2 linked regions of the Hahella chejuensis KCTC 2396 genome follow. The protein of the gene in region 1 interacts with the protein of each later gene in a pairwise test. Links are inferred from orthologs where the notes say so. Each region holds a gene or a part of one and is shown on either strand. Other genes may lie near its edges.

Evidence for each region.
Region 2: the proteins of purT (region 1) and HCH_RS26315 interact in binary tests that used the Escherichia coli proteins (3 or more experiments, as listed by UniProt). The link is inferred for Hahella chejuensis KCTC 2396 from one-to-one orthologs.

What each region holds. Positions count from the first base shown.
Region 1 is NC_007645.1:2,250,344-2,259,965, forward strand. What follows is about bases 6,834-9,615. They hold purT (formate-dependent phosphoribosylglycinamide formyltransferase), read left to right. Parts: upstream 6,834-7,514; coding sequence 7,515-8,717; downstream 8,718-9,615. Other genes in these bases: HCH_RS09995 (gamma carbonic anhydrase family protein), read left to right, coding at 6,834-7,267; HCH_RS33030 (DUF1289 domain-containing protein), read left to right, coding at 7,301-7,483. Outside these bases: membrane-bound lytic murein transglycosylase MltF, read right to left, coding at 1-375; purL (phosphoribosylformylglycinamidine synthase), read left to right, coding at 614-4,510; HCH_RS09980 (Nif3-like dinuclear metal center hexameric protein), read left to right, coding at 5,104-5,415; HCH_RS09985 (NUDIX hydrolase), read right to left, coding at 5,454-5,999; HCH_RS09990 (CoA pyrophosphatase), read left to right, coding at 6,158-6,739; more of HCH_RS09995, read left to right, coding at 6,746-6,833. UniProt on the Escherichia coli protein: Involved in the de novo purine biosynthesis. Catalyzes the transfer of formate to 5-phospho-ribosyl-glycinamide (GAR), producing 5-phospho-ribosyl-N-formylglycinamide (FGAR). Formate is provided by PurU via hydrolysis of 10-formyl-tetrahydrofolate.
Region 2 is NC_007645.1:5,970,796-5,987,355, forward strand. The notes cover bases 12,841-15,788. They hold HCH_RS26315 (polyprenyl synthetase family protein), read left to right. Parts: upstream 12,841-13,838; coding sequence 13,839-14,738; downstream 14,739-15,788. Other genes in these bases: pomA (flagellar motor protein PomA), read right to left, coding at 12,841-13,330; HCH_RS26310 (exodeoxyribonuclease VII small subunit), read left to right, coding at 13,577-13,855; dxs (1-deoxy-D-xylulose-5-phosphate synthase), read left to right, coding at 14,872-15,788. In the rest of the region: HCH_RS26245 (LON peptidase substrate-binding domain-containing protein), read right to left, coding at 1-144; HCH_RS26250 (potassium channel family protein), read left to right, coding at 362-1,219; HCH_RS26255 (HDOD domain-containing protein), read right to left, coding at 1,216-2,481; ilvD (dihydroxy-acid dehydratase), read left to right, coding at 2,649-4,493; ATP-dependent helicase HrpB, read right to left, coding at 4,606-7,071; HCH_RS26270 (dihydrofolate reductase), read right to left, coding at 7,083-7,580; thyA (thymidylate synthase), read right to left, coding at 7,592-8,386; lgt (prolipoprotein diacylglyceryl transferase), read right to left, coding at 8,397-9,218; HCH_RS26285 (sulfite exporter TauE/SafE family protein), read right to left, coding at 9,215-10,015; HCH_RS26290 (NRDE family protein), read left to right, coding at 10,134-10,922; HCH_RS26295 (PilZ domain-containing protein), read right to left, coding at 10,864-11,451; HCH_RS26300 (flagellar motor protein MotB), read right to left, coding at 11,577-12,557; more of pomA, read right to left, coding at 12,572-12,840; more of dxs, read left to right, coding at 15,789-16,560.

The sequences.
Region 1 (9,622 bases):
CGCGGAGGCAGCCAGGCGACTCAAACCGACGGCGGCCAGGTTTGTGTAGTTCTGCTCCAGGACGGTATAGGCTTCGTCAAGATCGTTGGCGACCCGAAGTCGCAACTCGACGCCGAGATATTCCGAGAACTTTTTCGCTAGTTCATATTCAAACCCGGCGGGGCCGTCCCTGTCTTCATAATAAGTAGTGGGGGCGTTGCGGGTGATAACGTGGAGAGCTCCCTCTTGCTCGATCTTCTCCAGCGTAGTAGGGCGGCTGCATGCGCTCAGGTTGGCGATAAGCGCTGCTGCAGTCAGCGTCTGAACGCTGCTCTTAATGATTCTGTTCAGGAAACGTCCTGTTCGCCATGAATGAGTGCAGGCTGAAGCAAGCAATATCAGTTCCGGTTTTAAGCAAAGGGGTCAATACTTAACAGTAACAAATCAAGTTGCAAGTTAACTGTAGTTAAACTGTGAAAAATCTTGTCAATTTATGTACAAAGCGTCGCCGCCCCGGATTTACCCGCAAGCTACGCCGCGCATACGGCGAAGCCTCTTAAAAGTGGCTCAATGGCTTGATATCTATTATCATTAGCGCCTCTTTTTTCCAGCCTAGAGGCCATCAGTCAGAGATATGTTTGAACTCCGTGGCGCACCAGCCCTCTCCCCATTTCGGCGCGAAAAACTACTCAAAAATATCCAGGAACAGGCTCCTGAAGTCCAGTCAGTGTATGCCGAGTACATGCACTTCGTTGATCTGGAAGGAGACCTTTCCGCAGAGCAACGCACTGTTCTGGATCGCTTGCTTCAATACGGGCCGCAAGGGCAGAGTGAGATGCCAAGCGGCACTCTGTTTCTGGTTGTTCCCCGACCCGGCACGATTTCTCCATGGTCGAGTAAAGCGACGGATATCGCACACAACTGCGGACTGACGGCGATTCGCCGTATTGAAAGAGGCGTGGCCTATCATGTTGGCAGCTCAGAGCAATTGAGCAGCGAACGCCGCGCTGCGATCGCGGCGATATTGCACGATCGCATGACGCAATCGGTGTTTCATGAAATTGCGGGAGCTGAGCTGTTATTCGCTCATGCTGAGCCCAAGCCGATGACGACCGTCGATATCCTCGCTGATGGCCGTGACGCGTTGGCGGAGGCTAACCGCTCAATGGGGCTGGCGCTGGCGGAAGACGAGATCGATTATCTCACCAGCGCATTCACTGAGCTGGGACGCAACCCGACGGATGTAGAACTAATGATGTTCGCTCAGGCGAACTCGGAACACTGTCGCCATAAAATCTTTAACGCGACATGGGAAATTGATGGCGAAGTCCAGTCGCACTCGCTGTTTGGCATGATCCGCAACACCTACGAGCAGGGCGGCCAAGACGTACTCTCCGCGTATTGCGATAACGCAGCAGTGATCAAAGGTGGCCAGGGCGGGCGTTTCTTCCCTGATCATCGCACTAAGATTTATGGATATAACGTTGAAGATATTCATATTCTTATGAAGGTGGAGACGCATAACCATCCTACGGCTATTTCTCCGTTCGCCGGCGCTTCCACGGGCTCTGGTGGGGAAATTCGCGATGAAGGCGCCACCGGCATTGGCGCAAAACCCAAAGCAGGCCTGACCGGTTTTACCGTCTCCAACCTTAATATCCCTGGCTATAAGCAGCCCTGGGAAGGCGATTACGGCAAGCCGGAGCGCATTGTTTCCGCATTACAAATTATGCTGGACGGCCCGATTGGCGGCGCTGCGTTTAACAATGAATTTGGCCGGCCGGCGCTGTGCGGATACTTCCGCACCTATGAAGAGCAAGTGCCTGGCGTAAACGGTCTTGAATGGCGCGGTTACCATAAGCCGATCATGATCGCTGGCGGCATGGGCAACATTCGCGCTTCCCATGTGGAAAAGAAAGATATTTCCGTAGACGCCAAGCTGATCGTGTTGGGCGGCCCTGCAATGTTGATCGGTCTGGGTGGTGGAGCAGCGTCCTCCATGGATAGCGGCGCTGGCCAGGAAGATCTCGATTTCGCCTCTGTACAACGGGATAACCCGGAAATGGAGAGACGCTGCCAGGAAGTGATCGATCGCTGCTGGCAGTTGGGAGATGACAACCCGATTCTGTTTATTCATGACGTTGGCGCGGGCGGCTTGTCCAACGCATTGCCTGAGTTGGTGAAAGATGGCGGTCGCGGCGGTTTGTTTGAACTGCGTGACGTGCCTAACGATGAGCCCGGCATGTCGCCTCTGGAAATCTGGTGTAACGAGTCTCAAGAGCGTTACGTCATGGCGGTTGCCGAACAGGATATGGAGCTGTTTGACCAGCTCTGTCGGCGCGAACGTTGCCCTTATGCAGTTGTAGGCTCGGCGACGGAAGAGTTGAAGATTCAAGTCTCTGACGAGTACTTCGCTAACAGTCCGGTAGATCTTCCCATGTCGGTTCTGTTTGGTAAGCCGCCCAAAATGCACCGTACTATTGAGCGAAAGAGTTTCACCAAGCCCATTTTTGATTCCACTACCTTGGACCTTAAAGAAGCGGCGGAGAGAATTCTCCGGTTGCCCAGTGTTGCGTCGAAGAGTTTCCTGATCACCATCGGCGACCGCTCTGTGACGGGAATGGTTTCCAGAGACCAGATGGTAGGCCCATGGCAGGCGCCGGTTTCCGATGTGGCGGTGACTACCGCAAGCTTTGACACCTACCGTGGCGAAGCCATGGCGATGGGAGAAAGGACGCCGATTGCATTGATTGATCCTCCTTCATCTGGCCGCATGGCGGTAGGTGAAGCTATTACTAACCTCGCCGCTGCGAAAATAGAGAAGCTGTCAGACATTAAACTGTCTGCGAACTGGATGGCCGCTGCCGGGCATCCAGGCGAAGACGAAGCCTTGTTTGAAACGGTTAAAGCCGTTGGTATGGAGTTGTGCCCCGAGTTGGGCATCACCATTCCTGTAGGCAAAGACTCCATGTCCATGAAGACGGTCTGGGAGGAGGGCGAGAAGCAGAAGTCCGTGACCGCGCCTCTGTCTCTGATTATCAGTGGGTTCGCGCCAGTTGAGGACGTGCGTAAGACATTGACGCCGCAGATGGATCTGTCTACGCCATCCAAGCTGCTGCTTATAGACCTGGGTTCAGGCAAGAATCGTCTGGGCGGTTCGGCCTTGGCGCAGGTTTATCGTTCCGTCGGCGCTGTAGCCCCTGATTTGGACAACCCTGAAGAGCTGGCGGCTTTCTTCGCGTGTATCCAGAAGCTGAACAACGAAGGCAAACTTAAAGCTTATCATGACCGCTCAGACGGCGGTGTGTTCACTACCTTATGTGAAATGGCGTTCGCTAGCCGCTGTGGCATGACTATTTGCTTTGACGGTTTGGTGAAAGATCGCACTCATATTGCCCGAGAGCTGTTTAATGAAGAGCTTGGCGCTGTAGTGCAGGTATCCGAAGAGCATGTTGACGAGGTGAAGACCTGTTTTGCTGACGCAGGATTGGCGGATCATGTCGTCGTGTTGGGTGAGCCTCATGCGGATCAGTCAGTCAAATTTCAGCATGAAGGGCAAACCGTTCTTGGTTACAGTCGTGGGGCGCTGCAAAAAATCTGGGCCGAGACCAGTTACCGTATGCAGTCCATGCGGGACAACAGCGAGTGTGCGGCCGAAGAATTTGCAGCCATTGACGACGACAACGATCCGGGCTTGAGCGCCAAGCTTACTTACGATGTCAACGAAGATATCGCAGCTCCTTTTATTAATCGTGGCGCTAAGCCAAAAATTGTGGTGTTGCGGGAGCAAGGCGTTAATAGCCAGGCGGAAATGGCCGCTGCGTTCGATAGAGCGGGTTTCAGTGCGGTTGACGTGCATATGAGCGATATTCTGTCCGGCGCAGTTTCTCTAAGTCAGTTCAAAGCCTTGGCGGCGTGCGGTGGATTCTCGTTTGGCGACGTGTTGGGCGCTGGCGAAGGGTGGGCTAAATCCATTCTGTTTAATGCCCGTGCAAGAGATCAGTTCGAGGCGTTCTTCCATCGCAAAGACACCTTCGCACTGGGGGTTTGTAACGGCTGCCAGATGATTTCAAACCTGAAGGAGTTGATTCCTGGCGCAGACGCCTGGCCGCGTTTCGTGCGTAACCGCTCTGAACAGTATGAAGCCCGTGTTGCGATGGTGGAAGTGCTGGACTCGCCTTCCATACTGCTCCAGGGAATGGCTGGATCAATGATGCCTATCGCGGTGGCGCACGGCGAGGGATTGGCGGAAGTAGGTCCAGAAGGCGCAGCGGCTCTGATGGCGCAGAAAAATGTGGCGCTACGCTTTGTTGATAACTATGGGCGCCCTACCATGTCGCACCCGTTTAACCCTAACGGCTCTCCTTTGGGTATTACTTCAGTGTGTAATGATGATGGCCGTATTACCGTGATGATGCCGCATCCAGAGAGGGTGTTTCGCGCAGTTGCTAACTCCTGGCGTCCTTCCGCTTGGAGTGAAGATGGCGCATGGATGAGAATGTTCCGCAATGCAAGGGTGTGGCTGGGTTAATCCCAGTCTCCCATGGTGATGTCTAAGGGCGGATACATTTGTCTCCGCCCTTCTCCGACGCTGTATCTAGTCATTTTCCGGGCTCTGCGTCACGCTAGATAAAAAATCTCCATTTTTCTTTTCAAGGGCTCAAATTAGGCTATGCTTTTTTGCGCCATTATTTTTTGTCAGAAAAGGTAACAAAGTGTACGTCATCCCTGGTTGCAAAACTTGATGTGCTCAAAAAATGCTCGTGCGAATTGCCGGGCTTGCCTGAAAAACCCTCTCGCCGTCTAAAAATAACGCCATTTTGTTTGCGTTGTTTCTGTTTATTCACATCAGAAATATCTATGTCAAGTAGCATCTAAAAATATTTCAAAGATGTTGTGGGATCAGCGTTGACAAATATAACTTATTGATAAATATTGGTATTTTTGTCCTGTTTAATTCATCGCCAATTTGTCCCGGGCATAGGCCCTATGGGCGATTTGGGGGGAAGTTAAGTATTTATCCCCAAAGTTATCCACAGAATCTGTGGAGAACTCTGGTTTTTCAGTCTGGGCAGTAATTTAGTGGCTGCCTGTGGATAAAATTTAAACTGTAATGGAGGAAAAATGTATAAATTAAGCTTTTTTGTTCCTGAATCGCATATCGAGGAAGTTAAGGAGGCGGTCTTTGTTGCGGGGGGAGGGAAGATAGGCGATTACGATCGCTGCAGCTGGCAGACAAAAGGCGTTGGACAGTTTCGCCCTCTAGATGGCAGTTCTCCATTTTTGGGCAATGTCGGTGAAGTTGAGCGGGTGGAGGAATACAAAGTGGAGTTGGTGGTTGAGGATGCTTTGATCGCGTCGGTGGTGGCGGCGATGAAGCTGGCCCACCCATACGAGGAGCCGGCATACGACGTATACCGGCTGGAAAACTTTTGATTGAGCCTTATGGCTGGCGCTAAAGGCAAGAAGGAAGGTCAGCCCTCAGGAATGCCAGTGTGGATATCTTTCACATGTACAGGGAATGAGTTGTTTTTACGATCTTGGAAATACTGCTGTAGCGTTATTTTTACCGTAGGAAATGCGATTTCATCCCAAGGGATGTCGCTCTCCGAAAACAATTGTACGTCGAGGCTTTCCTCACCAGCGGCGAACTCCCCATTGATTACATTGGCCAAGTAAAAAATATGCACCTGACCAATATGAGGGACGCTGATCATCGTGTACAAGCCGTCAAGGTCGACACGCGCTTGCGCCTCCTCCCATGTTTCTCGCATAGCGGCTTCCGACGTGGTTTCCTGCATCTCCATAAATCCGGCGGGTAAAGTCCAGAAGCCTAATCTGGGCTCGATAGCGCGTTTGCAAAGCAAAATTCGGTCGCCATAAACGGGGAGCGTGCCCGCAACGATTTTGGGATTGATGTAATGGATAGCCTGGCAGTGGCCGCATACATGTCTCGGCCGGTTATCTCCTGAGGGAATCTTATGCTCGACGGGTTGGCCGCATTGGCTGCAATACTTCATGGTCAGATGAACATTCTCATGGGTTGTCTTTTTATTAGCCGAAAATAAGCGTTCGCAATAATGGCGCTCTTTCTGAGCGCCGCGCCTCATATTGCACCATACATTACCCAGAACTTGTATGGTATCTTTCCTTGTTTCCCCTCATTCAGTCGTTTGTCATGCTTGATAAAATCATCACTACCTTGTCTTCCAATCAACCACGGCGCTTCCCTAGCGACTTTCCGGAAGCTGCGGTCTTAGTGCCGATCACCAGAGAGGAATGTCCTCAGATTATTCTGACCAAACGCGCTGAACATATGAAGACCCATAGCGGGCAGGTGGCGTTTCCAGGTGGGATGCGAGACCCTTCAGATCAGAACTTGCGGGACACTGCGCTGCGAGAGACGTTTGAGGAAGTGGGCGTATCGCCTGAAAAGATAGAAGTGGTTGGTAGTCTTAATCAAGTTGTGTCCCGCCATGGCATTGCTGTTACGCCCTATGTCGGGATCGTTGATCCTGAGATTGAGCTGATCCCAGACCCAGGCGAGTTGCACAGCGTATTTAAAGCGCCGGTGAGCTTCTTTTTGGAAAATGAGCCTGATCGTCTGGATAAAATCAACTTTGAACAGTATCGATTACAAGTGCCTTGCTGGTATTACGGCGATTATGAAATCTGGGGCGTTTCCGCAATCATATTGATGGACTTTTTCAGAGTTTCCTTTAATCGAAGAATTGGCAGTTTTACTGAGGGTAGGGGTTGAATACGTATGAGGTTTAATTTAGGCGAAGATCTGGCTGAAATATCAGAGAATGGAAGCTTTGTAGCGCCGAATGCGGCGGTCATAGGGCGAGTAGTCATGCGCCCTCAGTCCAGTGTTTGGTTTGGCGCGGTGATCCGAGCGGATAACGATCAAATAACCATTGGTCCAAAATCGAACGTTCAGGACTGCGCAGTATTGCACACCGACTCTGGTTGTCCCATTGTGCTGGGAGAGGGGGTGACGGTAGGGCATCACGCCATGCTGCACGGATGTGACGTGGGCGACTATAGTCTGATCGGCATTAATGCCGTTGTGCTTAACGGCGCCAAAATCGGACGCTTTTGTATCATTGGCGCTAATGCATTGATACCCGAAGGCGTTGAGATCCCTGATGGTAGTTTGGTTATCGGCTCTCCGGGAAGGGTGAAGCGCGAATTGAGCGAAGAAGAAAGAAAGCAGCTTATTAATAGCGCTGAACACTACGTAGAAAACGCCCTAAAATACGCGCGCACTTTGCAGCCCGCCTAGTGTTGTATGTTTATGAAAGAGAATACGAATCAAATGGATGGTGAGCGAATTGTGCGTTCGCCATGCGTCAGTATCTGCGCTTTGGATGACGACGACATATGTATTGGTTGCCATCGCAGTGTTGAGGAGATAGCTGCTTGGTCTCGCATGAGTAACGAACAGCGCATGGATGTGTTGAAAAAAGTGGCTGACAGAGAACGCAAGTCTGTCATTTAAGTTGCTTAATAATGAATAGGAGCAAAAGGCTATGGTAAGAATTGGTACTCCGCTGACGGATGTGGCGACGCGTGCAATGCTTTTAGGAAGCGGGGAGTTGGGAAAAGAAGTGGCGATTGAGCTGCAGCGGTTTGGTGTGGAAGTCATCGCAGTGGATCGCTATTCAAACGCTCCAGCAATGCAGGTGGCTCACCGCGCCCATGTCATCGACATGCTCGATCCTAAACAGCTACGGGCGTTAATTGAGCTTGAGCGCCCCGATTTTATTATTCCTGAAATTGAGGCGATTGCGACTGCTGAGCTCCTTGAATTGGAGCGAAGCGGTTTCAATGTCGTACCCTCTGCCCGCGCAGCCAACTTGACCATGAATCGAGAAGGAATCCGTCGATTGGCGGCTGAGGAGTTGGGGTTGAGCACGTCTCCTTATGCATTCGCCGCCGACTTTGAGTCTTTTCGAGATGCTGTGAGTTCGATTGGCGTTCCTTGTGTCGTCAAGCCAATTATGAGTTCGTCAGGAAAAGGTCAAAGCGTTATACATAGCGACGGCGATGTCGAGCGCGCTTGGCGATACGCTCAAGAAGGCGGTCGAGCGGGTCAGGGCAAAGTTATCGTAGAGGGATTCGTAGACTTCGATTATGAGGTTACGCTTTTAACTTTACGACATGCTGGAGGGACTTCCTTTTGTGATCCTATTGGTCATTTGCAAGTTGATGGTGACTACCGGGTAAGCTGGCAGCCTCATCCTATGAGTGCTATAGCATTGGGCGCTGCGCAGGATATTGCTGAAAAAGTGACGGTGGCTCTGGGCGGATGTGGGATTTTTGGCGTGGAGCTCTTCGTAAAAGGAGATGAGGTTTACTTTAGTGAAGTGTCTCCACGGCCGCATGACACAGGGCTGGTTACTTTGGTTTCACAGAACCTGTCGGAGTTTGCGCTGCATGCGCGGGCTTTGCTAGGCCTGCCCGTTCCACTTATTAAGCAAACAGGGGCGTCTGCTTCGGTGGCGCTGTTAGTGGAGGGAGATTCGTCCCGTGTCTGCTTTTCATCTCTTGAGGCTGCGCTGTGTCATCCAGAAGTACAGTTGAGACTGTTCGGTAAACCGGAAGTTCATGGTAAACGTCGAATGGGCGTGGTTTTGGCTCAGTCTGAGAATTTAGATGAGGCGAGGAAGCTTGCGCAGAAAGCGGTGGACAGCATTGTCGTTGAGCTTGGGCCAGATATAAAACAAGAGTGAACTTGTAAAATAAAAAGAGCGTGCTTTACTTATAAATTGCTCCTCAGGAACTTTTTAAATAAAAGTTAAAAAATGGAGTTGACGTGAAAGAGTAGGTGCGTATAATGCGCCCCACTTCGACGGGGAAGCCGTTCGGAAGGGAGGGAGAAGCGGATTCGAGAGAGTCAGCGGCGCTAAAAAGGAGTTGACACTGAAGATTGAAAGTGTAGAATGCGCGCCTCGGTCGGAGAGAGTCTCCGAAAGAGAAAGTTCTTTAAAAAGTTAATCAAGCAATTTGTTGTGGGCGCTAACTGAGGCGGATCTGGAAAAGATTAAGTCTTAAGTTAGTGACTCGTACAGTTCATGGGTGAGCAATCACTCAAGAGTACAGTAGTTTTAACTTGAGCAAGATTAAGAATCTTACTGATTCACACTCTTTAAACTGAAGAGTTTGATCATGGCTCAGATTGAACGCTGGCGGCAGGCTTAACACATGCAAGTCGAGCGGTAACAGTCCTTCGGGAGCTGACGAGCGGCGGACGGGTGAGTAAAGCATAGGAATCTGCCTGTTAGAGGGGGATAGCCCGGGGAAACTCGGATTAATACCGCATACGCCCTACGGGGGAAAGCAGGGGATCTTCGGACCTTGCGCTAACAGATGAGCCTATGTCGGATTAGCTAGTTGGTAGGGTAAGAGCCTACCAAGGCGACGATCCGTAACTGGTCTGAGAGGATGATCAGTCACACTGGAACTGAGACACGGTCCAGACTCCTACGGGAGGCAGCAGTGGGGAATATTGGACAATGGGGGCAACCCTGATCCAGCCATGCCGCGTGTGTGAAGAAGGCCTTCGGGTTGTAAAGCACTTTCAGTGGGGAGGAAAGGGCAGTTGCTAATATCAGCTGCAGTTGACGTTACCCACAGA
Region 2 (16,560 bases), 3.7 Mb from region 1 along the record:
GATCAGCACAATGACAAAGCCTTCGTGAGATTTCAGGCACCGGCTGATCATAGACAGATAACGTTGTTCGAAAATCTGCAGTGGCAATCGCCCCTTGGGGCACAACACAGAATTCAGCGGAAATATAGGGAATTCTTTCGTCATTATCACAGCATCCCCCCCGTTAAGCCGGGGAACAGCGCCCGTCTGTTCGCCTTGCGTCGCTCCTTACGCGCCAAAGCGGCCTAATCTCAGATATTAGACCGCCTATGTGAAATGGCAAGTTACTGAAACAAAAGGCCCTGACTTGCATCGCCACGCTGGCTATATTTGTTTCATAAACATGAAACAACACACCAAGCAGAGTTAGCCCAAATCCAATATGTCTTTATCCGACCGCCTCCCTATTGTCACCGGCCTTGCCGGCGTATCCGTCACTGAGAATTCACGCGCCAGATTCTGGGGACAGATTTTGGAGTGGCCGATGATGATGCTGGCGATCTGGATCATCATTGAGTGGTATTTACAGGCCAACGACGAACTGTCCGGCGAAGCGCTACTCATCACTGACTGGCTGATCTGGCTTTTCTTCATCGTGGAAACCCTTCTGCTCACCGCCCTGGTGGACAAAAAAACCTATTACCTGCGCAATAATTGGGTCAATCTGATCATCATTCTGTTCGGCTGTCCCTTGATCTGGTGGTTCTCACCGCTGGCTGGCGCGTTGCGCACCCTGCGTTTATTGGTCATGTTCAGCCTGTTGCTGCAGATTTCCGGCACGGCGCGGCGCCTTTTATCTCGTCATAACCTGGGTAACACGCTGTTTATCGGATTTATCGTGATTATCATGGCGGGGTTTATCATCGCTGGACTTGATCCGGCCATTGAAACGCCTTGGGATGGAGTCTGGTGGGCATGGGTGACGGTGACGACGGTCGGCTATGGCGATATTGTGCCGACCAGCACTGTCGGCAGGCTATTCGCCTCCTTTTTGATTCTTCTCGGCATGGCGTTGTTTTCATTACTGACAGCGGGATTTTCCGCCTTCTTCGTCTCTCAGGATGAAAAAGACCAAGTACGCCGCGACCTGGAAATTCTTAACAAGTTGAACGATCTGGAAATGAAGATGGAGCGGCTGGAGCGCCACCTCACCGTGTTGGCGGAGGAAGTTAACGTCAAAAACAATGGCCGTCCCGATGCGACGGAAGACCTGGACACCCGAGAAACGCCAGACGTTTAGTCCATCAGCAAACGCCGCACGCTGTTGATTTCCTCTTCCGCCATTTGCAGCACCTGCAGGCTACGCTGCGGCGATAGTTCGCCCAAGGCCAGTTTATGGAAGGCGGGAACCTGATCCAGCGGCGGTATGGAACCGTGCTCCGGCTTACCAATGTAAGAATGTATCTGCGCCACAATCACCAGATCCGCATAGGTAGGCGTTTCCTGGCCGGAGTCGTACATGTAGTCCTCAGCATGACGCGCCGCCGCTACGAAGGCGTCGGGGAACTCCCAACTCTCCAGCAAGGCGCAGCCGATTTCCTGCCGCAGCTCCATAATCAGGCTTTCCAGCATGTCCTCGTGAGTCCGCAGCGCCGGATGCTCTTCCGCATACATAATCACCGGCACCACGCCGATGTCATGAAGAATACCCGCCAACAACGCCTGCTCCGGTTTGATTCCCGGCGTCATGCGCGCCAGCACAAACGAGATCGCACCAACATCGGAAGAGTGGCGCCATAGCTTGGTCATGCGTTTTTGCAGCATAGCGTTCTTGCTGCGGAAGATTTCCCGCAGCGTGAAAATCGTGATCAGCTGTCGCGTGGTATCCAGCCCCAAACGCACCACGGCGTCCTCGCAGCACTCAATTTCCTTGAAACCTCGGTACAAAGGGCTGTTGGCGGAACGAATCAACTTCGCCGTCAGTACGGGATCGCGCACGATCACCTTGGCGATATCGTTGAGGTGAAAGTTCGGCTGCTCGGTGACATGGCGAATACGCATCGCCATGTCCGGCAGACTGGGCAAAGTCAACCGGTGCGCATTCAGGTCCTGATAGAACGAGGTGACCAGTGAGTAGGCGGGATGCTCCGTGCGGTCCACCTGCGACACACCTTCGCCAATCTGGTAATCCAGCGGCGCGTCCTTCAGCATGCGGGTCAGGGTCGGCTGATCCACCACCAGCATCACACAAGGCGATTTCGCTTTGACTTCATAGCGGCGCGGCTGCAAATGCGCGATGGGCTGTCGCGCCGCCTGCGACGCGGCAGCGATCAACGCCGTGCGTCCATCCTCCGCCGTCAGCGCGACTTCGCCTTCCAGCAAAAAGTAGTCATAACTGTCCTTGCTCCCCAAGTCGAGAATCTTGGCGCCTTTGGAGAAGCGTCGATAGTCCGCTCGCGAGGACAAAACCACCAACTGCGGGTCGGATAGCTTGGCCAGTAGAGAAAAGTGCTTCAGTCGCGACAAGTTGGAGCTTGCCTGATCAAGGGATTCTGATGACATGGGAGGCGCATTCCGGTTGGCTCACACTCTACAGTAGCAAGTCTAGACCTATATCCAAAATGCAGCGACCCAGATCGGCAAAAGAATTTATGGGGTCAGGCAAGTTTGCTATCCTGTAGCCGATGAGTGCTTTTCGTTAGCTGTTTTAATAACCACGGAGTATAACCATGCCCGAATACCGCTCCAGTACCACTACCAAAGGCCGTAATATGGCTGGGGCTCGCGCTCTTTGGCGCGCCACCGGTATGAAGACCGAAGATTTTTCCAAACCCATTATCGCCGTAGTGAACTCTTTCACTCAGTTCGTTCCTGGGCATGTTCATTTGAAAGACCTGGGACAACTGGTGTGTCGGGAAATTGAAGCCGCCGGCGGCGTTGCGAAAGAGTTCAACACCATCGCGGTGGACGACGGCATCGCCATGGGGCATGACGGCATGCTGTACAGCCTGCCTTCCCGGGAAATCATCGCCGACTCTGTGGAATATATGGCTAATGCGCATTGCGCCGACGCCTTAGTGTGCATCTCCAACTGCGACAAGATCACTCCCGGAATGCTGATGGCGGCGCTACGCCTGAATATTCCAGCTATTTTCGTCTCCGGCGGCCCGATGGAAGCCGGTAAAACCAAATTGTCCGAGCACAAACTGGACTTAGTGGACGCCATGGTGATTGCGGCGGACTCCAGCGCCTCCGACGAATTGACCGAAGAATATGAACGTTCCGCTTGCCCGACTTGCGGCTCCTGCTCCGGCATGTTCACGGCGAACTCCATGAACTGTCTGACTGAAGCCATCGGCCTGTCCCTGCCCGGCAACGGCACCACGCTGGCGACTCACTCTGATCGTGAACAACTATTCCTGACTGCAGCGCGCCGCATCGTCGACTTGACCAAGCGCTACTATCAAGACGAAGACACTTCCGTATTGCCGCGCTCCATCGCCAGCTTCAAGGCCTTTGAAAACGCCATGACTCTGGACATCGCCATGGGCGGCTCCACTAATACCATTCTGCATCTACTGGCGGCGGCTCAGGAAGCCGAGGTGGATTTCAGCATGACCCACATCGACCACCTGTCGCGGAAAGTCGGCCAGTTCTGCAAGGTCGCCCCCAACACGCCGAAATATCATATCGAAGACGTGCATCGCGCCGGCGGCATCATGGCGATTCTAGGTGAACTGGATCGCGCCGGACTGCTGCATACCGACGTCCCCACGGTCCACAGCGACACCATGAAAGACGCATTGGATGCATGGGATGTCATGCGTAATAATGATCCGGAACTGCACAAGTTCTTTAAAGCCGGTCCGGCTGGCATCCCGACCCAGCAAGCATTTAGCCAGTCCACACGCTGGTCATCGCTGGACCTGGATCGCGAGAACGGTTGTATCCGCAGCGCCGAACACGCATTTAGTAAAGAAGGCGGTCTGGCGGTGCTGTACGGCAACATCGCCGAAGACGGCTGTATCGTAAAAACCGCGGGCGTCGATGAAAGCATTCTGTTGTTCAAGGGCAAAGCCAGAATCTTCGAAAGCCAGGACGACGCCGTAAAAGGCATTCTGAACGACCAAGTGAAAGAAGGCGACGTGGTGATCATTCGCTATGAAGGCCCCAAAGGCGGACCGGGCATGCAGGAAATGCTGTATCCCACCAGCTACCTGAAATCCAAAGGCCTGGGCAAGGCCTGCGCCCTGCTCACCGACGGCCGTTTCTCCGGCGGCACCTCCGGTCTATCCATCGGCCATTGCTCTCCGGAAGCAGCGGCGGGCGGCGCTATCGGTCTGATTGAGGAAGGCGACGAGATCATCATTGATATTCCCAATCGCGGCATCAACGTCAGTCTGACGCCGGAACAGCTCAAAGCGCGTCGTCAGGCGATGGAAGCCAAAGGCGCCGACGCCTGGAAGCCGGCTCAGCCTCGTCCACGTAAAGTCACCACGGCGCTGAAAGCCTATGCGCTACTGGCGACGTCCGCCGATAAGGGCGCTGTGCGCGATAAAGAGTTATTGAAGTAATCTGATATCGCCCTACCAGTGCGGAGCCAGTCTCCGCACTGGCTTCACATTGACGGCGCGTCTAAAACAACTCTGCCTCCCCTCACCAACGCGTCCTTCATTGCTTAATCTTTCAGAACTGTTGCTTCTTGGTTCCCTGCTTGGCTTCCGCCGTCAGAGGATCTTCCGGCCAGGGGTGTTTGGGATAACGGCCGCGCATGTCTTTACGCACATCCGGATAGCTATTGCGCCAGAAACTGGCTAAATCGCTGGTGACCGCCAGCGGTCTTTGCGAAGGCGATAATAAGTGAATCACCACCGGTACTCGCCCACCAGCCACTCGTGGCGTTTCTGTCCAGCCGAACAGCGCCTGCAGTTTGGCGGCAAGCACCGGGCCATTCTCCGCCCGGTAATCCAGAGTGACCTTCTGTCCGGTAGGAATCGTCAACACAACCGGCGCCTGGGCGTCGAGAGTGTGTTGCGCAGTGTAGTCAATCAAGGTTTTCAGGGCCGACAGCACGTCCAGTTTTTGCAGTCCTGCCCAGTTGGATACGCCATTGAGGAAGGGGCCAAGCCAGTTTTCCAGCTCAGCCAACAGCGCATCATCGCTAAGGTCAGGCCATGCGTCAGGCTGCTGTTTGCGCATCAGGCCGACGCGCGCGCGCCACTGCCGCGCAGCGTCGCTCCATGGCAGGCTGTCCAGTCCTTTGCGGCGCACAGCGGTCAGCAGCGCCTCTCTGATCAACTCAGGGCCTACGGCAACTGGCCGCTCTTCCAAAATCAACGCGCCTAACCGTTTGACTCGGCGCGCTACTACCGCGCCTCGCTGATCGTCCCAATCCGCCATGTCTTCCGTGACGATATGAGCGCTCAGACCCATTTCAATGTCAGCGGGGTTCAAAGCCGCCGCCAAAAATATTCGAGACTCCCGCGCCTGCCCATCAAGATCGGCGGCGACCAGCCAAGTCTCCCGACCCAGCGGGTCTTCTTCCGCCAACGCCGCCCCACGTCCATTGCTGAGCTGATAACGGGGACTGGAGCCTTGGCGCCGCCGGGCGATGCGATCTGGATAAGCGAACGCCAGTAAACGGCCGGCGGCCTCAAGCCCCAGGTCATCCCTGGCATTTCCATTGACCAGTTTGCGCGTATCCTGGCGTACGCTTTCCAAGCGCCGGCGATCCAACTTGGCGCCTTTGTACTCCCCACGCAGGGCTCGCACTCGCTGCTGCAGGTCCGCGCCGACATCGCGCCCCAGCAAATCCCGCTCTCCCAGCAGCGCTGCGACTTCCGCCGCAAGCACCGGCGCGCCTATCGCTTTCCCCATCACCACCATATGCGCCAAACGGGGGTGTATGCCGAATTCACGCAGATTTTCCCCGTGAGAGGTGATTGCGCCCGTCTCATCCAACGCGTCCAGCCATCGCAGCGTATCTACAGCTTGACGCCAGTGCGCCTTCGGCGGTGGGTCCAGCCAGACTAGATCCTGTGGCTGACGCGCTCCCCATTGGGCCAACTCCAGCACTAACGGAGCCAGATCCGCTTCCAGTATTTCAGCCGGTGTATACGACGCCAGCCCCTGTTGCTCCGTCTCCGACCAGAGGCGATAACACACCCCAGGCTCCAAACGCCCGGCGCGACCTTTGCGTTGCTCCGCCGACGCCTTCGACACTCTGCCTGTTGAGAGGCGGGTCATGCCGCTGTTGGGATCAAATACCGCCCGTCGCTGCAGACCGGCGTCTATCACTACACGCACGCCTTCAATGGTCAAACTGGTCTCTGCAATAGCGGTGGCGAGAACCACTTTTCGCTCGCCCTCGGCGCAAGGCAGAATCGCCTGATCCTGCTCTTCTGCTTTAAGGTTGCCGTACAGAGGCGCTAATCGCACTCCACTTGGCAAATGCTCCGCCAATAAATCATGAGCACGCCGAATTTCACCAACGCCCGGCAAAAACACCAACAGCGAGCCGCTTTCCTCCGCCAGCGCCTCTCGCACCACTGCGACAACTTTTTCCACCGGTCGCTGCTCTCGTTGTAGAGGGCGATAGCGCACGTCCACTGGATAGGCGCGACCTTCGCTGGTCAGCACTGGCGCATCATCCAGCAGTTTCGCAAGGGGGGCGGAGTCCAACGTCGCGGACATGACCAGCACCCGCAAGTCTTCGCGCAGCGCCTGCTGACTCTCACGCACCAAGGCCAAGCCTAAATCCGCCTGCAAAGAGCGCTCGTGAAATTCATCGAACAGCACCGCTGCATAGTCTTCCAGGGCGGGATCAGATTGAATCAGGCGGGTCAAAATACCTTCCGTCACCACCTCGATACGGGTATCGGCGGAGACTTTGGTGTCCTGGCGAGTGCGATAACCAACCCGGCGTCCAACCGGCTCTCCCAGTTGCTTCGCCATATAGCGAGCGGCAGAGCGCGCCGCCAATCGACGCGGCTCCAGCATTAGAATTTTGCGCTCACCGCGCCAGGGCGAATCCAGCAGCGCCAGAGGAACCCGAGTGGTCTTACCGGCCCCTGGCGGGGCCTGCAGCAGAACAGTGGAGTGAGCTTCCAGGGTGGTGAGAAGCTCGGGGATAATGTGATCGATAGGGAGCATGAACTGAGGCGTTATGATCGCTCAAAGACAACAAAATCATGGGGATACTGATTTTTCTCATCCGCCGGGTGCGACTCGCGAGATGTTTCACGCCAGTCAGCGAGGTCAAGCTCAGGGAAGAACGCATCACCCTGCACGGAAGTCTTTACTTCCGTCAGATAAACGCGTTGCGCGGCAGCCAGCCCTTGCCGGTACAATTCCGCGCCGCCAATCAGCATGACTTCTTCCGCCTGCTCCCGCGCCGCCAGAGATACCGCCTCATCCAGAGAATGAGCCACATTGACGCCATCGTGACGCCAGTCTTTATTACGGGTCACCACAATGTTGGTTCTGCCCGGCAGCGGACGCCCAATCGAATCGAAGGTCTTGCGGCCCATGATAATCGGCTTGCCCATAGTGACCTGCTTGAAATACTGCAGGTCGTTGGATAAACGCCAGGGCAGCGTATTTTCCACGCCAATAGCGCCATTCTCAGCACGGGCGACAACGATTGATAACACTACGCTCATATCTTTGCTCCTTAAACCGCTACCGGCGCTTTGATATGAGGATGCGGGTCATACCCCGTAATCTCAAAATCTTCAAATTCATAGTCAAACAGCGACGCAGGCTTGCGACGAATCTGCAATTGCGGCAGCGGGCGTGGTTCACGATCCAGTTGTTCTTTTGCTTGATCTAGGTGGTTGTTGTACAAGTGGACGTCGCCGCCGGTCCAGATGAAATCTCCCACATCCAGATCGCACTGCTGCGCAAACATATGTGTCAGCAACGCGTAGCTGGCGATATTGAAAGGCACGCCCAGGAAAATATCAGCGCTGCGCTGGTACAACTGGCAGGACAAGCGTCCTTCCGCCACATAAAACTGGAACATGGCGTGACAGGGAGGCAGCGCCATTTGGTCCACAAACGCCGGGTTATACGCCACCACCATATGACGGCGGGAGTCCGGGTTGCGTTTGATCTGCGCCAGCACATTGGAAATCTGATCAATATGCTCGCCATTCGGCGCCGGCCAGCTGCGCCATTGATAGCCGTAAACGGGCCCCAGGTCGCCGCTTTCATCCGCCCACTCGTCCCAGATGCTGACGCCATTGTCCTTCAGATATTTGATATTGGTGTCGCCATTCAGAAACCACAGCAATTCATAAATGATCGAACGCAAATGCAACTTCTTGGTGGTCACCAAAGGAAACCCCTGTTGCAGATCGAAGCGCATCTGGTAACCAAATACGCTACGGGTGCCGGTGCCGGTGCGGTCGGTTTTGACGGCCCCTTGTTCGCGCACGTGGCGCATCATGTCGAGATACTGTTTCATATAACGTCTACTAACTCCGCGCCGCTTTTGCTTCCGCCCCATACACGGTGCGGCCATAAATAATGAAAGCCACCCCAATCACAATCATCGGGGTTGATAATACCTGCCCCATGGTCAGCCAGTCCCATGCAAGGTAGCCTAACTGCGCATCGGGTTCGCGCACAAACTCCACCAGGAAACGGAAGCAGCCGTAACATAGCAGGAACAGGCCGGAGACGGTCATGCGCGGGCGGGGTTTGGCGGAATAGAACCACAGGATCAAAAACAGGGCGACGCCTTCCAGAGCGAACTGATAAAGCTGTGAGGGATGGCGCGCCAAGTGTGATGGATCGCGCGGAAACACCATGGCCCAGGGGACATCAGACGCCCTGCCCCATAACTCACCGCCGATAAAATTACCCAAACGCCCTGCGCCCAAACCGATAGGCACCAGCGGCGCGACAAAATCCGCCACCTGAAAGAATGAAAGTCCCAATGAACGACCGTAGACCCACATGGCGATAATGACGCCGATCAGTCCGCCGTGGAATGACATGCCGCCAGTCCAGACTTCAAACAACCAGAGAGGATCATCCAGAAACTGCTCGAAATTATAGAAAATGACATAGCCAACGCGCCCACCCAGCACAACACCCAGCGCGCACCAGAATATCAGGTCAGCGACCTGCTGCTCCTTCATAGGCGCATGCGGCTGATGCGAACGGTGTTTTCCCAACATCCAGGCTGCGGCGAACCCCAGCAGGTACATCAACCCATACCAATGCACGCTTAGCGGCCCAACGGAAAAAGCCACCGGGTCGATATTCGGATAGTCAAACCAACGTTCTGTCACAATTGTCCCCACGCTTGATATAGAAACCGGCCGCCCACAATAAACAGCAGCACTGAGAAAATTCGTTTAAGCACGTCTCCGGGCAGACGATGAGCCAACTTGGCGCCCAGGCTCGCGAACGGCATGCTGGTTATCGCAATGCCCGCCAGCGCAGGCAGGTAGATAAACCCCAGACTATATTCCGGCAACGCCGCTTCGCCCCACCCTTCCCAGATATTAGTAATGGCGCCCATTAACGCAATCGGCAAACCGCAGGCGGCGGAGGTGCCCACCGCCTGTTGCATGCGCACGTTACACCATGTCAGATAGGGCACCGACAGAGAACCGCCGCCGATGCCGAAGATGGCGGACGCCCAACCGATACCGCCGCCCACGCCGACCAGAACGCCACTCCCCGGCAGGCTTCGATGGGGCTTTGGTTTCAGCGCCAGAGCCATCTGCACGCCGATGGTAATGGCGAAAATCCCGATTACCAGCTTCAATTGCGCCGCCGGCATCAACGAAGCCGTCTGCGCGCCCAACACCGCGCCAACCATCAGCCCCACCGCCATGGGACGAAATACGCGCCAGTTCACCCCTTGCTTCTGGTGGTGCGCGCGAATCGAATTAATTGAAGTGAAAATGATTGTCGCCAGTGACGTACCGACAGCCAAGTGCGTGGCGACGCTTGGGGCCACACCCTGCAGTTCGAAGCTGAAAATCAATGCGGGGACAATAATCAATCCGCCGCCGATGCCGAACAGTCCGGCCAACACTCCCGCTAGCGCGCCCAATGCCAAATACGCCAGGAATACCATTTCGCCCCCAAAATAGGATCAGGCCACTCCGCCCGGAGCCCCGTATAAAGAAGGTGGTATGATACATAAATTAAGGACTCTGTGCTTTTCCAATTCCACGCACGTCTGGGAGCAAGCTATGTGCCTACTATTTGTCGCTTACCAAGCGAATCCCCGGTTTCCGCTGATTGTCGCCGCCAATCGCGATGAGTTCTATGCCCGTCCCACCCAACCTCTGACGCAATGGCCTGAACGCCCGCGCATCTATGCGGGACGCGACTTGCAGGAAGGCGGAACCTGGATGGGCGCGACGACGAACGGTCGTTTCGCCGCCGTCACCAATCACCGTTCCGGCCCCCGCGAAGCCGCGCAGCTATCCCGAGGGGCCCTGGTCAGGAGCTTTCTGGAATCGGAATTATCCGTGGGTGACTTCGCCGCCGCCTTGGAACCGACCAGCCAGTCCTACGGCGGCTTTAACTTGATGATGCTTGCAGGCTCCACTCTGGCTTACTTCAGTAATCGCAAAGAACCTCAATATCAACGCTTAACGCCAGGGGTGTACGGTTTGAGCAACGGATTATTGAATACGCCATGGCCGAAATTGACCGCGGGAAAACGCCGGTTCATCTCCGCAATGACAGAGCCGAATCAGGATGAGCTCTGGGCGTTACTGGCGGATGACGCCGCCGCGCCGGACTATCTACTGCCGGATACCGGCGTAGGCGTTGAAGCGGAGCGGTTGCTTTCTTCCGCTTTTATTACCTCGAAGGACTACGGCACCCGCAGTAGTACGCTGTTGCTGCATGATGCAAGCGGCGTCACGCAGATGTGGGAAAAAACATTCGAGAAGGGCGTATATCAAAGTGAGGTCAGTCTTTCTTTTCCTTCTCCTCTCGCCGCTCCCGCAGTTGCCGGGTCTGACACTTGAGGACATGCTGAATCAGGATTTCCTGATTCTGCTCTTCAATGTCCGTAAAGTCCGCTCGCAGGATAAAGCCGTCTTTGTCCTCATCGTCCGCTCTGGGCTTGTCGCAGGCGATAACGAGCGCACGCAGGGACATGGAGATATTGCTGGGATATAAGATCATATGGAGTTGCAATGTCACGCCGACGTCCAGGCGATCATCCACAGGAAAAGCGATTCCGCAGGCGCTGAGATTGACCCGTCTGGCCCGCCGGGGTTCTGACCAGACGCCATCGTTGCGGCTCTCCAGAGTAAGCGCCAGGTTGATCTTGCGGTTGAACAGCTCAAGCATGTGAGCCAAGCCGGCGTTCGCCGCCCGCATGCTCTCCAGCGCTTTGGAGATATCATTCTCCAAAGTCAGCAAAGAAGCCGAACTAACATGGGATGCCGATGACTCTTTCTCCGTGGCCTCCCCTCGCTGCAACACCCGATACGCCAAACCTACTGTATCGCTAATTCGAAAGAAGCGACGTCTTTCAGCTAACTCAGACATAGATTCTCACCCGCGCTCATACGCCAATATTCTCATGCGCGTCCTGCTACTCTGCTCCCATCATGTCTCTTTCTATTTATACGCTCTCACCCGGTCTAATGCGAACCGTTCAGCAAGTCGCCAAATCAGAATATTTCGTCCGGAGCCAAGCCTTGCCATTCCTCAGATTGATCGCTGGGCAGAATACCAGGGGCGACGTCTCTCGCCTTTTGGATCTCTTTCTTGGTCTCATCATCCAGAGGTTGTTGCAATATAATTTCCACCCGTCGATTGCGGGCGCGGTTTTCCGCCGAATCGTTCGGCGCCAGGGGCTTGGTATCCGCGTAACCGGCGATGCTGAAACGGGAGGGCTCCAGTTCTCCCGACTCAAACAATGCATGGGCTACTTCCAGCGCCCGTGCCGCGGAGAGATCCCAGTTGGAACGAAACCGGGCTGTGCGAATGGGAATACTGTCTGAATGCCCTTCCACGGAGATACTCCCTTCCATGGACTTGAGCAATTCCACCAGCTTGTCTATCACGGGATAAAACTCAGGATTCAAATCCGCGGAGCCGCTACTGAACGAGCCTTTTTCCTGCACGCGGATGACAATCTTGCGCCCCCGGGTTTCCACTTCCACTTGATTGTTGCGGACTTCCGACTCCAATGCGGAAGCCAGGGTAATGGCGTCGTTCTCCGTCTCCTCCACCAACATCTTGATCTTTTCCAACACAATGTCGCTAAGTTCTTCTCCTTGAACCTTCGGGCATTCTTCCTGTAGTGCGTCCGCCACCTGTTGCTCGCAGAGCTGCTCCAGATTGGGCAAATCCATTTCGGTTTGCTGCATGATAGTCTGCAGTGGAGTTGGATCAGGTTTACCAGGACTGAATTCCTGGGCGATGATGCTGGTCCCTTTGGGAATGCTGTCCACATTGACGATAGCCTGCACGCCGAAGGCTTCCCGCATGGAGCCCGCCAGCCTCTTGAACTTGAGCGCGTCCATCTCTGAGAAAGACAACAGCAGCACAAAGAAACACATCAGCAAGGACATCAAATCGGCGAATGTCGCCATCCAGGCGGGCAGCCCGGGAGGACATTCGCATTTTTGCTCTTCTTCGTCACTCATTGGCGCAACTCCCGTCAGGCTTCTTCAGTCTGACGTTTACCTTCAGGCAGATAGGTGCGCAGCATGGTTTCAATCACACGTGGGTTCTGTCCCGCCTGAATCGCCAATAGAGCGTCGATGATCATGGATTTGATCTGCTCTTCCTCTCCCATTCTCAGTTTCAATTTATCCGCCACCGGAATAGCTATCATATTCGCCAACATGGCGCCATATAACGTGGTCAGCAGCGCCACAGCCATCGCAGGTCCAATGGACTTTGGATCATCCATATTCGACAGCATCGCCACCAGACCGATCAGCGTCCCTATCATACCCATTGCGGGAGCAACATCTCCCATTGCTCCGAACACGGAAGATCCTTGCTTGTGTCTGTCTACAGTGAGATTACGGTCCTTGGTCAGCAGCGCTTTGACGACATCGCCGTCATGGCCGTCAATCAACAGCTGTATTCCTTTAGACAGGAATGCGTTGGGAATTTCTTTACCTTCCAGGGAGAGCAGGCCGCCTTTTCTGGCTGCATCAGCCAGCTCAACGACCTGTTCAATTAATTCTTCGGGCTTATCCAGCTTGAACATAAAGGCCTTGGCCGCCACCTTGCCAGCGCTCAGGAACTGACCGAGAGAGAACTTCATCAAAACAACCAAGAGTGTGCCGCCAAATACGATAAGCAGCGACGGCACATCAACAAACATTCCAATTGAGCCGCCTAACATCATCGCCATCGTAACGATAGCCAAACCGCCAATGAGGCCCAAAAGCGTAGCTAAATCCACAAAGCGCTCCTTTACGGGTGGACAGTACAGAATAAACCCAGAGGACGCCGACGCAAGAACAGGCCGCGCCGGGCTTCCCCAAAAGTATAGACAGGGAATTTAAAAACTGCTGACTTATCCGGGTGTTAGTTTGGTGAAGGAGACGCCTGTCAAGCGGAGCCCGGCTGAATTTTAACGGCGACAGATTGACCCTGACGACGCTCTCAGGTAGGGTGGCTCTGCGCTAAAACCCGGCATAAGAATACGATGACTGAAAAAAACGCCAACTCTGATGTCAGCCAGTCCGCCAGCGGCTCCACACCCGATTTTGAAGATGCGTTACAGCGTCTGGAAACCCTGGTGAGAAAGCTGGAGCAAGGCGATCTTAAACTGGAAGAAGCTCTGGTCGCTTTTGAAGAAGGCGTCCAACTCACTCGCCATTGCCAAACCGCCTTGCAAACTGCGGAACAAAAGGTTCAACAGTTAATTGAAGAGCGCGGAACCCCGCTAACCAAGCCTTTTGACCAGAATGACGCCGAAGACTGATTCTCTCGACGATTTTTTCCAGCGTAACCGCGCCCAAATTGACCAAGCCCTAGCCAATCTGCTTCCCGAGCCGGAAGGCCCCAAGGCCAGGCTGAATGAGGCCATGGGGTATTGCGTGCTTAACGGCGGCAAACGAGTGCGTCCTTTATTGCTGCTCGCCACTACGGAAGCCCTGGGCGGCGATCTGCAACAGGCGCTGCCCGCCTGCTGCGCGGTAGAACTGATCCACGCTTACTCTTTGGTGCATGACGACTTGCCCGCTATGGATGACGACTCCCTGCGCCGGGGCAAACCCACCTGTCATATCGCTTATGATGAAGCCACCGCCATCCTGGTCGGGGATGGCCTGCAAACTCTGGCGTTCAGCGCTTTAACCGAATCCTCCGGCGCCTCAGCGGAAAGCGTGCTGCAAATGGTGCGGGAACTCGCTCGCGCCAGCGGACATCAGGGCATGGTAGGCGGACAGGCTATCGATATTTACTCAGAAGGCCATACGCTCAAGCTTGAAGAGTTGGAGCGCATGCATTTAGAAAAAACCGGCGCGCTGATTGAAGCCAGCATCGTACTGGGCGCCTTGGCCAGCGGACGGGCTGACGCTGAATGCATAGAAGGCTTACGCCGTTTCGCTCGCGCTATTGGTTTGGCGTTCCAGGTCCGTGACGACATCATAGATGTAGAAAGCGACACCAGTGTGCTGGGCAAAACCGCCGGGAAGGACGCCGAGCGCAACAAACCTACGTACACGTCACTATTGGGCCTTGAACAAGCGAAGCTAAAAGCGCTCCAACTGCATAACGAAGCTCTCAGCCAGTTGCAGGCGTTGGGATTACAGAACTCCCGGTTGCAGGATCTTGCCAGCTTCATGATAGAGCGCACGCATTGATCGCCAATTGCCCGTGTTCTCCAACCCAACATCGCTTATAATGGCCGATTGCTTTTATAGGCAATTTTTTTTGCGTCCGAGGCTTATGATCCGGCGGCTAATCCCTTAGAACCGAGCGACTACAACTGCAAGAATGCAAAAACCATACGTATTTCAAGAAATTCCAGTGCATCGGCCCAATACGCCGTTGCTCGACAAAATCGACTCTCCGGCCCAGCTGCGCCTTCTCAATGAAGCCGAACTCCTGCAGTTGGCGCACGAACTACGTGCATTTTTGCTGTACAGCGTAGGCCAATCCGGCGGCCACTTTGGCGCGGGCCTGGGTGTAGTGGAGTTAACCGTAGCTTTGCACTACGCCTTCAACACACCGGAGGACCGACTGGTTTGGGATGTGGGGCATCAAGCTTATCCCCACAAAATTCTTACCGGCCGCCGTGAGCAAATGCTCACTATTCGGCAAAAGGACGGTCTCGCCGCTTTTCCCCGCCGCGAGGAAAGCCCTTACGATACCTTTGGCGTCGGCCACTCCAGCACCTCCATCAGCGCCGCGCTGGGCATGGCTATCGCCGCCCGCTTGCAGAACCAGCCGCGAAAAGCCATCGCTGTTATCGGCGACGGCGCCATGACCGCTGGTATGGCGTTCGAAGCCTTGAATCACGCCGCCGACACCAAGGCGGACCTGCTGGTGATTCTGAACGACAATGACATGTCTATTTCTCGCAATGTCGGCGGTTTATCCAACTACTTCGCCCGCCTTCTGGCGAGCAAGACCTACAACCAGATGCGCGACAGCGGCAAGCGCGTCCTGCAGGGAGCGCCAAGCCTCATGGAGCTGGCGCGCAAGACGGAAGAACACTTCAAAGGCATGGTCGCTCCCGGCACCCTGTTCGAAGAGTTGGGCTTCAACTACATCGGCCCCATTGACGGCCACGATTTGCCTCGTTTGGTTGAGACCCTGAACAACATCAAGGAGCTGAACGGACCGCAGTTCCTGCATGTCGTCACGAAAAAGGGCAAAGGCTTCGCCCATGCGGAAAGCGACCCAATAGGCTATCACGCCATCAATAAAATTGAACCCAAGCCCAAGGTGCAAGACACCGCCAAAGCGCCTAAAAAGCCGCGTTACTCCAATATTTTTGGTCAGTGGTTGTGCGACATGGCGGAACAGGACGCCAGCTTAGTAGGCATCACTCCCGCCATGTGTGAGGGCTCCGATCTTATTGAGTTTTCCAAACGTTTTCCGGAGCGTTATTACGATGTCGCCATCGCAGAGCAGCATGCAGTGACATTAGCTGCAGGCCTGGCCTGCGATGGCGCCAAGCCGGTAGTGGCTATTTACTCCACTTTCCTTCAGCGGGCGTATGATCAACTCATCCACGATGTCGCAATCCAGAACCTGGATGTGCTTTTCGCCATCGACCGTGCTGGCCTGGTCGGCGAAGACGGTCCTACCCATGCAGGCAGTTTCGATCTTACCTTTCTGCGCTGCATCCCCAATATGCTGATCATGGCGCCTTCGGATGAAGATGAAACCCGTAAAATGCTAACCACGGGATACCAATACACAGGCCCTGCTGCAGTCCGCTACCCAAGAGGCAACGGACCAGGCGCCGACATCAGCCCAGGATTGGAATCCTTGGAGATTGGGAAAGCCAACCTGCGCCGCCGCGGCGCGCAGACTGTCATTTTGAACTTCGGCGCCTTGTTGCCTGCGGCCTTGGGCGTGGCGGAAGAGAGTAATTTCACCGTCGTAGATATGCGATTCATCAAGCCCCTGGATCAAAATATGATTCTGGAAATGGCGGGAAGTCATGACCTTCTG